3 regions of the Pedococcus sp. P2_E4 genome follow, and region 2 is predicted to be linked to each of the others. Evidence: predicted binding sites of a transcription regulator. Region 2 holds the regulator's gene; each other region holds the start of a gene.

Region 1 (4,561 bases), on a different contig from region 2:
GCGAGGGGTGCGGCGCCGTCGTCGTCGTGGCGCGGGATGGCGCGTCGTCGTCGTGGCGCGAGGGGCTCAGCCCACCTGCAGAGCCTCGACCACCCAGCGTCCGTCGAGCCCCACGAGGCGCAGCGCGAGTGCCCTGACCCGAGAGCCGTCGACGACGACGGCGCACGCCTCGGCCACCCCGTCGGCGGGCTCGCACACCCGGACGCTGCGCACGGTCGCCCGCCGGGTCGCGGGCCGGCCCCGGCGACCGGACACCGATGCGCGTCGTGCGACCACGGCATACACCTCGGGGGTGGTCCACCGGAGCACCTGGGAGGCAGGTCGTGAGCCGGCCATGACCTCGACCAGGCCCTGCGCGAGGTGGCCGGCCCAGTGCACCGGGTCGGGCAGCTCGCGGCGACTCGTGGGCTGGACACCGAACTCGTCGACCACCTGGGCGAAGTCCACGGCCAGGGCGTCCTGGACGTAGGCGGGTCGGCTGACGACCTCGGGCGTCCACGGGTCGGGCTCCTGGATCACCGGGGGACGGTGCCGGGGTGCGGGCATGATCCGCAGCGGCGCGAGTGCGGTCGGCCTCGCGCTGACCGGGGTGCTCATCGGGGTGCCGTCGTCGGGTCGGGCGTCGTCGGGTCGGGCGTCGTGCGCTCGGCGGCGGGCGAGGGCAGGACGGGGGCGGGCGCGTGCAGGACCTGGCCGGGCAGCAGCAAGTCGGGGTCGTCGCCGATGGTCCCGCGGTTGGCCGCGTGCCACTGCGGCCACGCCCGTGCGACCTCCGCCTCGCTCGCCCCGGGGCCGAGGTGGCGGCGGACCAGGTCCCACAGGGTGTCTCCGCGGTGCACGACGATGGCGCTCCCGTCGGTGGCCCGGGGAGACGCCGTCAACAGCTCCGGGCTCGGCTGGGAGCTGAGGGATGAGCGGGTGGGCGTCCACCCCGGCCCCTGGCGCTCCACCGGCTGGGGCCGGGACGTGAGGGCGAAGCCGGGACCGTGGGCGACGGCGGTGGATGCCATCACGGCCCGGGCCGCGGCGGGGTACGGGTCGTCGCTGGCGAGGGCGGCGCCGGGCAGCAGGGACCCCCCGACGGCGGCTCCCACGAGGACGGCTGCCAGCCGACGGGTCACGGCCGGCGCCACGGCGTTCGACACCCCGCCCGCCAGCTGCCCGAGGCGGCCCGGGAGGTGGGCGAGCACCGCGAGTGCCATGCTCGCGGTCAGCCAGAGGCACAGGACCAGCGCCGCGGCGGTTGCGACGAGGGTGACGGCCTCGTCGAGCCGCGGCGGGACCGGCCCCGTGACGTCCCGCCACTGCCGCACCGCCGCGTGGGCCAGCAGGCCCGCCGCAGCTGTCGGCGCCGTCCCCACGAGCGCCGTGACACCCCACACCCTGATTCGCTGCCCCATGTCTCCCCTGAGCATGTGTTTGGTTGCGTTTGAGTCCGGGTGACATTATCTGCGCGCAGAGGCTTCGGCAAGAGGCTCGGAGGCAGGGGTGGACGGGGCGCGGGCCCCGAGGAGGGTGGGACGTGGTGAGTGCGCGCTGGGACGAGCTGTTCGCAGACCTGGAGTCACGGTGGGATGCCGAGGTGCGGCGCGAGCTCGACGCCGAGGTGGCCGACCGCACCCGGCGCGAGCGTGCCGCGATCGGGCTGCTCGACCGGCTGTCGGCCGCGGTCGGATCGGGCGAGATCACGGTCTCGCTGGTGGACGGCAGCAGGGTGACGGACCGGGTCGCCGACGCCGGTGACGGCTGGCTGCTCCTGGGCGGTCCACCTACAGGTCGCCTCGCGGCGGTGCTCATCCCGTTCGCAGCCGTCACCGGGGTGGTGGGGCTCGGACGGGGCGCCGACCAGGGGGCCCCCGGACGGCGGTTCGGTTTCGGCTACGCCCTGCGCGGGCTGAGCCGGGATCGTGCTGCGGTGACCGTGGTCGACGCGTCCGGGGGGTCGTGCACGGGGACGATCGACGTGGTCGGCCGGGACTTCGTCGAGGTCAGCCAGCACGCCCTGGACATGCCGCGCCGCCCCGAGAACGTCACGGGGCGGCGGGTGGTGCCGACTGCCAGCGTCGTGCTGGTCCGGCCGGCCTGAGGTGGCGGAAACTGCTCAGTCGGCGCCCTGGCCGAACGGGTGGGCGGCGACGAAGGTCTTGGTCTCGGAGTACATCCGCTGGATGTAGCCCTCGAGCTCGGTCACCTCGACCCGCCACTGGCCACGGCCCCCGACCTTGATCGCTGGCAGCTCGCCGGACCGCACCAGCGCATAGGCCTGGGCGGAGGAGATGTCGAGAACCTCTGACACCTCGGACAACTGGATGAATCGCTTCGACGACACGCGTTCCCCTGCTTTCTCATCGATCGGGGTTGACCTCGACCATAACTTGTCTTGACCAATTGTTTACCATGATCGTGGGTCTGCGTCGGGTGGGTGGCGGAATTCTCGCATCATCGGCCGTTTGGGGGAGTTCCCATCCTCTCCCTGTGGATGGCGCGCAGGTCGGCTCGGGTCCGGTCAGGTCGGGTCAGGTCTGTGGATTGAGCAAGCGCCGCCTTCAGCCAACGCGTCATGCTGTCGGCGCCGGTCGGGGATTCCGGCACCAACCACGACCTGAGGGGGCCTTCTCGTGTCCGACCTGCCCGTGCCCACTGCCGCGCGACTCAAACGGCCCGGCTGGCGCGATGCGCGCCTGGTGGTCGGCGTCGTCCTCGTCCTGGCGTCCGTCGTGCTCGGATCGTGGGTGGTCGCCCGCCTCGACGACCGGGTGCCGATGTATGCCGCGCGCGCGGCCCTCGTGCCCGGGCAACGGCTCACGCAGGCCGACCTCGTCCGGGTCGACGTCCAGCTGGGCGCCCAGGGCATGCGGTACCTCTCCGCGGGGTCCCCGCTGGCGTCCGATCGTTTCGTCGTCCGCGAGGTGCGCGAGGGCGAGCTGGTCCCCGCAGCGGCCGTCGGCAGCCAGGACGAGGTCTCCGTGCAGGCCCTCACGCTCATGGTGGACTCGGGAGTGGCGACGGTCCTGCGGGTCGGGTCCCGCGTCGACGTCTACGTCAACACCCCGGCAGGCGGTGCCACCGCCGGCTCGACCGGCTTCGCCGGTCCCGAGCTCGCTCTCGAGGGGGTCTCGGTCTCGGGCGTGCCCCAGGGCTCCGCTGGCCTCGGCGGCTCCGCCGCCGGTGAGCAGCCCGTGCAGGTGATGGCGCCGACCGAGCGCATCAAGGAGGTCATCGGCGAGGTCGACCGTGGTGCTCGCGTGACGCTCGTGCCGGTCGCGGGGTCCTCGCTGCAGGGCTCACGGTGACCCGCAGGGTCATCACCGCGGTCGGCGGTGCGCACGAGGCGAGCCTCGTCGCCGCGCTCGCCACGACGGCCGGGTATGCCGTGGCTCGCCGGTGCGCGGACCTGCCGGACCTCATCTCGGCCGCCGCCGCCGGGGTCGGTGACGTCGCACTGGTGTCGGCCGACCTGCGGGCCCTGGACCGCTCGGCGCTTGCCGAGCTGGCAGCCCACGGGGTGCGCACGGCCGGGGTCACCACGCCCGGCGACGAGGCGGGTGAGCGCAGGCTGCGCCAGCTGGGCCTGTCCGTCGTCCTCAGCGCCGACCTGACCGCTCCGGAGCTCGACGACGGGCTCGACAAGCTGGACGCCACCCCGGCCACTCGGCCCGATGACGGGCCCGAGGACCTGATCGACGTCCCGCGCCGCTCCGACCTCGACGCGGACCCGGGCGTCGCCGAGGCCGCGCCTCGCGCCGAGGTCATCGCGGTGTGGGGACCCGCAGGTGCCCCGGGGCGCAGCACGCTCGCCCTCAACCTCGCCGCCGAGCTGGCGCAGGTGGCCCCCGCCCTGTTGGTCGACTGCGACACTTATGGCGCTTCTGTGGCCCAGTCCCTCGGCCTGCTCGACGAGGCCCCCGGGATGGCTGCGGCCGCCCGCGCGGCGGACCAGGGTTCCCTCGACCTCACCGGACTGGCCCGGCTGGCGCCCGAGGTGAGCCCGCAGCTGCGCGTGCTCACCGGCATACCGCGGGCGGACCGGTGGACCGAGCTGCGCGCTGCCTCCGTCGCCCACGTGCTCTCCCTCGCCCGGGAGCTGGCCCGGTTCGTCGTCGTCGACTGCGGCTTCTCGGTCGAGGACGACGAGGAGCTGTCCTACGACACGCTGGCGCCGCGCCGCAACGCCGCGACCCTCACGGCCCTCGAGTCCGCCGACCGGCTCCTGGTCGTGGGTGCCGCCGACCCGGTCGGGCTGCAGCGGCTCGTCCGCGCCGTGCAGGACCTTGCCTCGGTCCCTGCCCCCGAGCCGCACGTCGTGGTCACCAAGGTCAGGGCGGCGGCCGTGGGACCCAATCCCGAGCGGCGGATCGCCGAGGCGCTGGGGCGCTTCGCGGGCATGCAGGACGTCAGCTTCGTGCCGTGGGACCCGGGCACCCTCGACGGGGCGATGCTCGCGGGTGCGACCCTGGTGGAGTTCGCCCCGCAGTCGTCCGTGCGTCGCGCCATCGCCGAGCTCGCGGGCCGATGGGCCGGAGCGTCCCGCGAGGTGTCCGGCCGGCGTCGCCGGGGCGTC
Region 2 (4,561 bases):
CGATCCGTTCTGGGCGTGGGTCGTCCTGGACCGCGCGAATGTCGGGCTGTGGAAGCGTACCGTCCGCCCGGACGTGGTCGACGTCGAGGTGCGGCTGGCGCCCGGCGTCGACGCCGAGGGGCGTGAGCACGTGGGGCTCGCCGCCGGGCGGCTGGCCCGCTTCCTGGGGCGTGACCTGTCGTACGTCGAGAACGAGGGCACGCCCCACCTCTGGGGTGGCGAGCTGGGCCACCCGGCGCGACGGCCGCGCCGCGCCGACCGCTGACGGGGCAGATGCCGCGACCGCTCAGGAGACGACGCCGCGGAACGAGTCGGTGATGCAGCCGACAGAGCCCTCGTCGAGCGTGCAGGTCCGGTTGTCGCCGGTGAGCTTCCCGCCACCGGAGGAGACCCCGGGGAGGGTCGAGGCGATGACCCACCAGTCGCCGATCGTCCTGTAGCCGCCACCGGCGGGAACGACCTCGGTCTGCAGCGCCGGCAGCGTGATAAAGGCGCGGTAGCCCACCGTGACCGTGGCGGTGCCGCAGGTGAGCTCCTTGACCCCCGAGAACTCGATCTGGTTGTGGGACTTCTGCTCGCCGAAGTTCTCCAGGTCGGAGACCTGGGTGCATACCGCCAGCGGGCCGGTCGCGGCGACGATGTCGCTGGGTCCGTCGACGAACTGGGTGTCGACGGTGAACGACGTCCTGGTGCCGCTGTCGGCAAGGGCCGGCGTTCCCCCGATGAGGGCCAGCCCGGCAGCTGCGGCAACGGTGGCCGCTGTGCGAAGTGTGGTGTGCATGCACCCACAGTCCTCGGGCTCAACCACGGGCACATCGGGGACAACGCGTAGTACCGCAGGCGTACGCGGCCTTCGGCCCAGTCGTCTATTCGGCCGACGCGTCCGCCGACGTCATCTGCTCAGCAGCTGCTCGGGTGACGGATCAGCCTATGGCGGGGATGAGCAGCGTCTGGCCGGCGTGGATGTTGGAGCTCGTGAGGTCGTTGGCGACCTGGAGACGCGCGACCGCGTCGGCGACAGGGAGCTGCGGGAGCTCGCGCACCGCGATGTCGGACAGCGTCTGACCGGACGTCACCGTCGTGGAGTGGTCGATGACGGTCGCAGACGCGCCGCCGGAGAACATCGTGATGGCGAGCAGGAGGACCACCGCCGCGACGGTCGCGGTGATCGCGAGCCGGCCGGCCCTGGTGAGCCGAAGCGAGGTGGAGGGCGCAACCGGCGCCTGCTCCTGCGCCTGCGGTCCACACGGCACGGCAACCAACCGCGGACGAGCCGGTCGGACCGGCACCCGCAGGGGTGCGGGGGCGACGTCCCAGGCGACTGCTGCACTCATCGGATCCTCCATCTGCCGGCCGATCGAACGGATGTCCGAAAGACTGTGTGACTGATTTCTAGCACGCATGTTCGAACGAATCAAGACACGCGTCGAACACATGTTTGGCACAGGCGTTCGAACGCCGTAGGCTGTGTTCATGCCTCACAGCACACCAGAGGCCACTGACAGTGGGGTCCGACCGCACGTCAGCGCACCCGACGCGAGAGTGAGGAGCACCATGAGCGAGGACAACGTCAAGCAGCTGCCCGACCGCGACGGCGGCGACGGTCTCACCGTCCGGCAGCGACGGGTGCTCGAGGTGATCCGCAACTCGGTCGACCGCCGGGGCTACCCGCCCAGCCTGCGCGAGATCGGCGAGGCCGTCGGCCTCACCTCCCCCAGCTCGGTCGCCCACCAGCTCTCGACGCTCGAGCGCAAGGGCTTCCTGCGCCGCGACCCCAACCGGCCGCGCGCGATCGAGGTCGTGTCGCCCGACGCGCCGGCCGACACCCGGGGCTATCGAGGCGGCGCGGCTCCCGACGACGACAGCGCCACCTTCGACGAGACCGGCTCGGGCGACGCCCGACCCGAGGCGTCCTACGTCCCCGTCCTGGGCCGGATCGCTGCGGGTGTGCCGATCATGGCCGAGGAGTCCGTCGAGGAGGTCTTCCCGCTGCCCAAGCAGATCGTCGGCGAGGGCCAGCTCTTCCTGCTGCGCGTCGTGGGTGACTCCATGGTCGACGCGGCCATCTGCGACGGGGACTGGGTGGTCGTCCGCCAGCAGCCGACCGCAGACAACGGCGACATCGTCGCGGCCATGCTCGACAACGAGGCCACCGTCAAGACGTTCAAGCGCAAGGACGGCAAGGTCTGGCTGATGCCGCACAACGAGGCCTTCGACCCCATCGACGGAGACCATGCGACCATCCTCGGCAAGGTCACCGCGGTCCTGCGCCGCGTCTGAGCTCCCCAGGTCGGCGTGACACGGGCCATCGGCCGTTCGGACGAGGGCAGATCAGCCGAACGGTCACATCCACGCCCCGCGCCGCGCGTGGCCATAACGGCCGCCCGCGGCGCGCGTTGTGCCGACATGGAGACCCAGCCCGACCCGGAGCTGACCGACCACGCCCTCGGCAGCGAGATCGAGCTGCTCGCCGACCTCATGGAGGCCGCCGCCAGGTGCACGGCGCACCTGCGGCAGGACGAGGTCGACGCCGCGCTCCACCTGAAGCCACATCTTGTCCAACCCCTCGGCGGTTCGGCCGAGTCGGCCGGACCGCCCGGGTCGGCCGGATCGCCCGGGGCGCCTACTCCCCCAATGCATCCAGGTAATGGGTCACCCGCGACGTGAACCTCTCGCCGCCGTCGCGGGCGTCGGCCCACAGCTCGTAGAGTTCGTTGTCGTCGGGGTCCAGGACGCGGCGCAGCAGCGCGGTCGCCAGCTCCTCGAGGCGGTCGTCGACATCGAGGGGCTCGTCGTCCACCCAGGCGGGCACGTTGTTCTCCCCCGCCACCGACTCGAAGTCGTCGCAGGCCGAGACGAGGACCGCCGCGGCCAGCGCCTGGGACATCACCGGCGCCTCGATGTAGTCCTGGGAACGCACGACCTGACCCATCGCCGACTCCACGAGTCCTCGGCGTTCACTTGGGTCGGCGTCCTCGAGCTCGTCGAGGAAGTCGAGTGCGTCGTCGTTGTCGAACGGTCCGGGTCCGGTCGCGCCCATCACTGCTCCTTGTCGTCTGCCGCACGCCGTCATCACGAGAGTGCCGCGCAAGAGCGCGACACGCCAGTGGTGTCCTCAGGACTGACCGGACGGAGGAGGCATCCTCTGGTACCAGGCGGTGTCCACCCATCGGCCGAACTTGCGACCCACCTCGCGCAGCACGCCGACCTGCTCGAACCCGAACGCCCGGTGCAGGGCCTCGCTGGCGTCGTTGGGCAGGGCGATCACGGCCACCTGCGTGTGCACGTGCGCCAGCCCATCCAGCCGCTCCAGCAGGGTGGCGTACAGGACCCGCGCCACACCTCGGCCACGGGCCGTCGCGGCCACGTAGACCGACACCTCCTTGGTGCCGTCGTAGGCGGGCCGGGGACGGAACGGCCCCGAGAAGGCGTAGCCGAGCACCTCGTCGCCAGCGTGGGCCACGAGGACGATGTCGCCGCCTCCTGCGTGGGCGAGCTTCTCGCCGAGGTAGGCCGCGCCGCGCGGCTCCGTGTCGAACGTCGCCACCGACGTGCGGACCTGCTCGTCGTAGATCGTGGCCATCGCCGGCAGGTCCTCGGGGGCGGCGTCGCGCACGCGGACCGGCGCAGCGCTCATGTCTCGCTCCCACTGGCGGTGCTCGTCATATCGGCGATGCTAGGGGGATGGACACGGAGGGTTCGCACCCGACCGGCGCCACGGACTCCACTGAGCCCGGGCCGGTGCACCCCGACGACCACGAGCACGGGCACCGGGTCCAGGACCGCCACGGCCACGACCACGGCTCGACGTCGACCGGACCGGTGAACCGCCAGGAGCTGTGGGACGAGCGGTACGCCTCGACCGACCGCGTGTGGAGCGCGACCCCGAACCTCGAGGTCGCCCGGATCGTCGGCGACTGGCCACCGGGGCGGGCGCTGGACCTCGGCGCGGGTGAGGGACGCCACGCGGTCTGGCTGGCCCAGAAGCGCTGGCGGGTGACCGCCGTCGACTTCTCGGCGGTCGGTCTGGCGAAGGGCGAGAAGGAGGCCACCAACCGCGGCCTGCGCGTCGACTGGGTCGTGGCGGACGCCCGCTCGTGGCACCCCCCGAGCCACGCGGCATACGACCTCATCCTGGCGGCCTATCTGCACCTGTCCGAGAACGTGCTCACCCGCACGACCACGTGGCTCGCACCGGGCGGCGCGCTGGTCGTGGTCGGTCACGCGCTGCGCAACCTCACCGAGGGTGTCGGCGGCCCGTCCGACCCGTCGCTGCTGCAGACGGTCGAGGGGTTGCGGGCCGCGGCGGTCGGCCTCGAGGTCGAGCGCTGCGAGGAGATCGTCCGCCCCACCGACGGTGGCGACGCCATCGACACCGTGCTCGTCGCGCGCCGCCCCACCGGCTGACCCGCCTCTGCCGTCAGGCGGCGAGGCGTTGGACGAGTGCGGTGAGAGTGGGCCCGAGCGGCGCGTCGAGCTGGAGGGTGGCCTGCGCGTCACCGCGGGTGGGGCCGCGCGTGATGATCGCGACCGGTATGCCGTGTGCGGCCGCCCTGCGGAC
Region 3 (4,561 bases), on a different contig from region 2:
GTGTCCGTATGGCGCGGGGTCGCCTCCCGGGGCTGGGTGGCCTTGCGGGTCGACGTGGGTTCAGGCGTGGGGGTGGCCTCGGGCGCCCGGGTGACCTCGGACGCCGGCGCAGGTGCGGGGGCCGCAGTGGGGACGGCCAGGAACGCCGGCGCGGAAGCGGTCGCTCCCGGCTCCACTGCCACGGGCGAGGTCTCGGCCCGGGGCGGGGCGCTGGCCGCCGTGGAGGTGTCGGCCCCGGTGGAGGTGTCGGCGCCGGTCAGGTCAGGGGCGGTTTCGGCGACGGCAGGGGCGGCAGCCAGGGCGTCCAGGGCCGCCTCCGCGACATAGGACGTGTCGGAGCGGGCGACCGCCTCCAGGGCTTCGCGCGCGCCGAGAGCGACCCCGGGGTCGGGGCTCGCCAGCCGGGCCCGCAGCTCGCCGACGGCGCCGAGCCGGGTGTACATGTTGCCGTCCTGCACGGCTGCCTGCAGGTCTGCGGGCAGCGGGATGGGCCGGATGCGCTTGCGGCGGCTGCGAGCCACGTAGAGCTCACCCTGCAGCTCGATGTCCCGGCTGGGGGTCTGGTTGGGGTTCTGCGCCCGCACCTGGTCGAACACGTAGTCGTAGAGCTCGTTCAGCGAGACCAGGCCGTCCTCGTCACGGTCTGCGGCCCCCGTGCTGAGGCCCTCCACCAGGGCCGTCGTGAAGACGGAGGGCTGCCGCTGGTCGGCCGTCGCGAGTGCGCTGCCCTCGAAGGCGTACTCCATCGCGCTGGACGCGGTGATCACGGCCCGTCCCCGGCCGCCACCGAGCTTGCCGGCCGGGAAGCTGTCGAGCACGTTGGCCGGCCCCGCGGCCCGGACCGCGACGCCCTCGCCGAAGGCCCCGCCGTAGCAGCAGTCGAGGAAGAGCACGATGCTGCGCGCCCGCGAGCCCCGCATGCAGCGCTGCACGAAGTCTGCGGACACGGCGGTGGAGGCGAGCCGGTCCGGCCGGGTGTTGGTGGCCGCGAAGAACAGCTCGCCCGAGTCGCTCTTGAGGCCGTGCCCGGAGAAGTGCAGCAGCAGGAGGTCGTCCGGCCGACCCTCGGCGAAGAGGTCCTCGACGTGGGCCTGGACCGTGTGCGAGGGCGAGTTGTGCACGACCTGCACCTGGAAGCCACCGATGTCGGGGTCGCCGAGGACGGCGGCGAGAGCCTCGGCGTCGGCGGCCGGCGCCTGCAACCGGCCCAGCCCGGTGTGCTCGAACTCGTCGCTCGCGACGATCAGGGCGGTCCGCCGGCCGTCCACCACGACCCCCTAGCCGGCGTGCCGGGTGAGGAACATCGAGACCAGCCGGTCGCGCTCGGCGGTGCTGGCCCCGGACAGCTCGAGCACGTCGCCGTCGACCTCGACCTTGATGCTGCGGGGGCTCTCGTGCCCCCGGTCGACCCAGGCGCGCACCGCGGTGACCAGAGCGGTCAGCCCACCGGAGCCGAGCAGGGCCACGGACAGGGTGCTCACCGTGGTGGCGTCGAGACCCCTCGAACCCGGGGGAGCGGGCTGTGCGGGTCCCTGCCGGACGTCGGTGAGGTCGAGCTGGCGCAGCTCGTCGCGCAGTTGACGGCTCAGCTGGTCGAGGCGGGCGTCGTCGGCTCCGCCCTCGGCCAGGGTGAGGTGAACTCTGGGCTCCATCGCCCGCCCCTCTCGGTCCATCCCTGCACCGGAAATGCTACTGCCGGGGGACCCGGCGTGTCGTGCCCCGCGTTGCGCGGAGATCGAACAGGTGTTCGGTAGTGTGGTCCACAGGTGGAAACCCGACAGGACCTCCGTCCACAGATGCCCTTCGGCGTCCGGACGGCTGTCGGTGGCCACACCTAGCGTCTGACCCGACAAGCAGATCAGCTGCCCCAGGGTCGAAGGCAGGCGCGCCCGACTCGAAGCGAAAGAAGGAACGGTGGCCAAAATGGCTGGAGCGAACACACCCACTGTGGACCAGAAGGCAAAGTCCCTCGACAGCGTGATGGGGCAGATCGAGAAGTCGTTCGGCAAGGGCGCCGTCATGCGCCTCGGCGACGACGTCCGTCCGCCCATCGACGTGATCCCCACCGGGTCGATCGCGCTCGACGTGGCGCTCGGCATCGGCGGGCTCCCGCGTGGCCGGGTCGTCGAGATCTACGGCCCGGAGTCCTCGGGCAAGACGACGGTTGCGCTGCACGCCGTGGCCAGCGCCCAGCGCGCCGGCGGCATCGCCGCGTTCATCGACGCCGAGCACGCGCTCGACCCCGACTACGCCAAGAAGCTCGGGGTCGACACCGACGCGCTGCTCGTCAGCCAGCCCGACACGGGCGAGCAGGCGCTCGAGATCGCCGACATGCTGATCCGTTCCGGAGCCATCGACATCATCGTCATCGACTCGGTCGCCGCCCTGGTGCCCCGGGCCGAGATCGAGGGCGAGATGGGTGACAGCCACGTCGGTCTGCAGGCGCGCCTCATGTCACAGGCGCTGCGCAAGCTCACCGGTGCCCTCAACAACACGGGCACGACGGCCATCTTCATCAACCAGCTCCGCGAGAAGATCGGCGTCATGTTCGGCTCGCCCGAGACGACCACGGGTGGCAAGGCGCTGAAGTTCTACGCCTCCGTGCGCCTGGACGTGCGTCGCATCGAGACCCTCAAGGACGGCAGCGACCCCGTGGGCAACCGCACCAGGGTCAAGGTCGTCAAGAACAAGGTGGCTCCGCCGTTCAAGCAGGCCGAGTTCGACATCCTCTACGGCCAGGGCATCTCCCGCGAGGGTGGGCTCATCGACATGGGGGTGGAGCAGGGCTTCGTCCGCAAGGCCGGCGCCTGGTACACCTACGACGGCGACCAGCTCGGGCAGGGCAAGGAGAATGCCCGGCAGTTCCTCAAGGACAACCCCGACCTCGGCAACGAGATCGAGAAGAAGATCAAGGAAAAGCTCGGCATCGGTCCCCAGGTCGACAAGCCGGCCGACGCGGTCCCTGAGGTGCCGGTCGAGTTCTGAGCACAGCTCGAGCGACCTCTCTGATCACGCATGACTGATCGACACGACGCGGCCAGGGCTGCCTTCGAGGCGGCCTTGGCCGCGACGTCGTCACCCGATCCGCAGCCCGGGTCAGGGGGCTCGGCACGCCCGCGCGCGTGGCAGCCCATCCCCGGTGACCCCGAGAGTGACCCCAAGACGCGCGACCACGAGCCCGACGCGTATGACGTCGCTCGCCAGATCGTGCTGCGCCAGCTCGCGATGTCGCCCAAGAGCCGCAAGCAGCTGCGCGACAAGCTGCGCCAGCGCAACTGCCCCGACGAGGTGGCCGAGGCGGTGCTCGACCGGATGACCGAGCTCGGCCTGGTCGACGACGAGGCGTATGCCGGCATGCTGGTGCGTTCCCAACAGGCCGGTCGCGGCCTGGCCAAGCGCGCCCTGGCCCGCGAGCTGCACACCAAGGGGGTCGACGACGAGACCGCCCGGGCCACGCTCGAGTCCATCGACCCCGACGCAGAGCGTGAGCAGGCCGAGCGGTTGGTCGCCAAGCGGCTCAAGGCGATGCACGGTCTCGAGCCGGTGGTGCAGACCCGGCGCCTGGCCGGCATGCTCGCCCGCAAGGGCTACCCGGCCGACCTGGCGATGGCGGTCATCCGGGCCGCGATCGCGGACGCCCCCGAGCACCAGCGCGACTGAGCCCGCCCCGGGGTTGGGACGGGCTCAGGATGCTGCGGTGCGCCAATGGGCGCGAGGGCTCAGCCCTGGGCGATGGCCGAGATGTCGAACTCGAGCTTGACCTTCTCGCTCACCAGGACGCCACCGGTCTCGAGGGCGGCGTTGAAGGCCAGGCCCCAGTCGGAGCGGTTGATGGTGACGCCACCCTCGAAGCCGATCCGCAGGTTGCCGTAGGGGTCCTTGGCGGAGCCGGTCTGCTCGAACGGCACGGTCACGGAGCGCGTGACGTCGTTGATCGTCAGGTCGCCGGTGATGTCCCAGTCGGTCCCGTTCTGCGAGACCGCGGACGACACGAAGGTGATGGTCGGGTACGCCGCGACGTCGAAGAAGTCCCCGGTCTTGAGGTGACCGTCGCGCTGCTCGTTGCCCGTGGTGACGCTGGCCGCCTGGATCGTCACGATGACCGACGAGTTGGCCGGGTTGACGGTGTCGACGTGCGCGGTGCCCTCGAACTCGGCGAAGGTGCCGCGCACGGTGGTGACCATCGCGTGGCGGGCCGAGAAGCCGAGGTGGCTGTGGCTGGCGTCGATGACGTAGTCGCCCGCGATGTCGGACACGGCGTGGGTCGCCGCGTCGAAGTCGCGCTCGAGCAGCGCCGTGCCGACACCCGACGGGGCGGGAGCGATGGCGGGGGAGGCCGGGGCGGAGGTGCTGCGGCGGCTGAAGAGACCCATGGGGTGCGTCCTTTGGTGGTGGGGATGTTGGTTGAAGTTTCAACTAAAAGATGTCACGGATCATTCCCGCCGTCAAATCGGGTGGCTCCGCGGCCTGCAGGACGGGCCAACCACGCCAGGCAGGCACGGCCGAGCCCGGCACCGGGGGGAGGGCGGACCACGTACCCTTGGCGGTGCCATGAAGACCG

What was found. The regulator LexA, encoded in region 2, represses DNA repair genes until DNA is damaged. The targets are predictions, from matches to a motif close to TCGAACANNTGTTCGA.
Region 1: AC1DV7_RS06285 (LysM peptidoglycan-binding domain-containing protein) is a predicted target of LexA. The motif match lies at 1,408-1,423, and genes of this name have one in related genera.
Region 3: recA (recombinase RecA) is a predicted target of LexA. The motif match lies at 1,736-1,751, and genes of this name have one in related genera.

The regions. Positions count from the first base shown of each region.
Region 1 covers NZ_JBFUEO010000008.1:94,712-99,272, reverse strand. The annotation lists gene AC1DV7_RS06290 (Rv3235 family protein) at 67-597, opposite strand; gene AC1DV7_RS06285 (LysM peptidoglycan-binding domain-containing protein) at 594-1,400, opposite strand; gene AC1DV7_RS06280 (hypothetical protein) at 1,526-2,086, shown strand; gene AC1DV7_RS06275 (helix-turn-helix domain-containing protein) at 2,102-2,329, opposite strand; gene AC1DV7_RS06270 (CpaB family protein) at 2,619-3,293, shown strand; gene AC1DV7_RS06265 (CpaE/TadZ family protein) at 3,290-4,561, shown strand, end outside; gene AC1DV7_RS06260 (hypothetical protein) at 4,560-4,561, opposite strand, start outside.
Region 2 covers NZ_JBFUEO010000027.1:38,923-43,483, reverse strand. The annotation lists gene AC1DV7_RS13095 (winged helix DNA-binding domain-containing protein) at 1-265, shown strand, start outside; gene AC1DV7_RS13090 (hypothetical protein) at 287-781, opposite strand; gene AC1DV7_RS13085 (LysM peptidoglycan-binding domain-containing protein) at 924-1,334, opposite strand; gene lexA (transcriptional repressor LexA) at 1,555-2,280, shown strand; gene AC1DV7_RS13075 (hypothetical protein) at 2,344-2,553, opposite strand; gene AC1DV7_RS13070 (DUF4259 domain-containing protein) at 2,624-3,040, opposite strand; gene AC1DV7_RS13065 (N-acetyltransferase family protein) at 3,116-3,637, opposite strand; gene AC1DV7_RS13060 (class I SAM-dependent methyltransferase) at 3,685-4,407, shown strand; gene AC1DV7_RS13055 (NAD-dependent protein deacetylase) at 4,421-4,561, opposite strand, start outside.
Region 3 covers NZ_JBFUEO010000016.1:38,772-43,332, forward strand. The annotation lists gene AC1DV7_RS09815 (caspase, EACC1-associated type) at 1-1,268, opposite strand, end outside; gene AC1DV7_RS09820 (effector-associated constant component EACC1) at 1,278-1,652, opposite strand; gene recA (recombinase RecA) at 1,924-2,985, shown strand; gene AC1DV7_RS09830 (regulatory protein RecX) at 3,016-3,660, shown strand; gene AC1DV7_RS09835 (YceI family protein) at 3,720-4,373, opposite strand; gene miaB (tRNA (N6-isopentenyl adenosine(37)-C2)-methylthiotransferase MiaB) at 4,552-4,561, shown strand, end outside.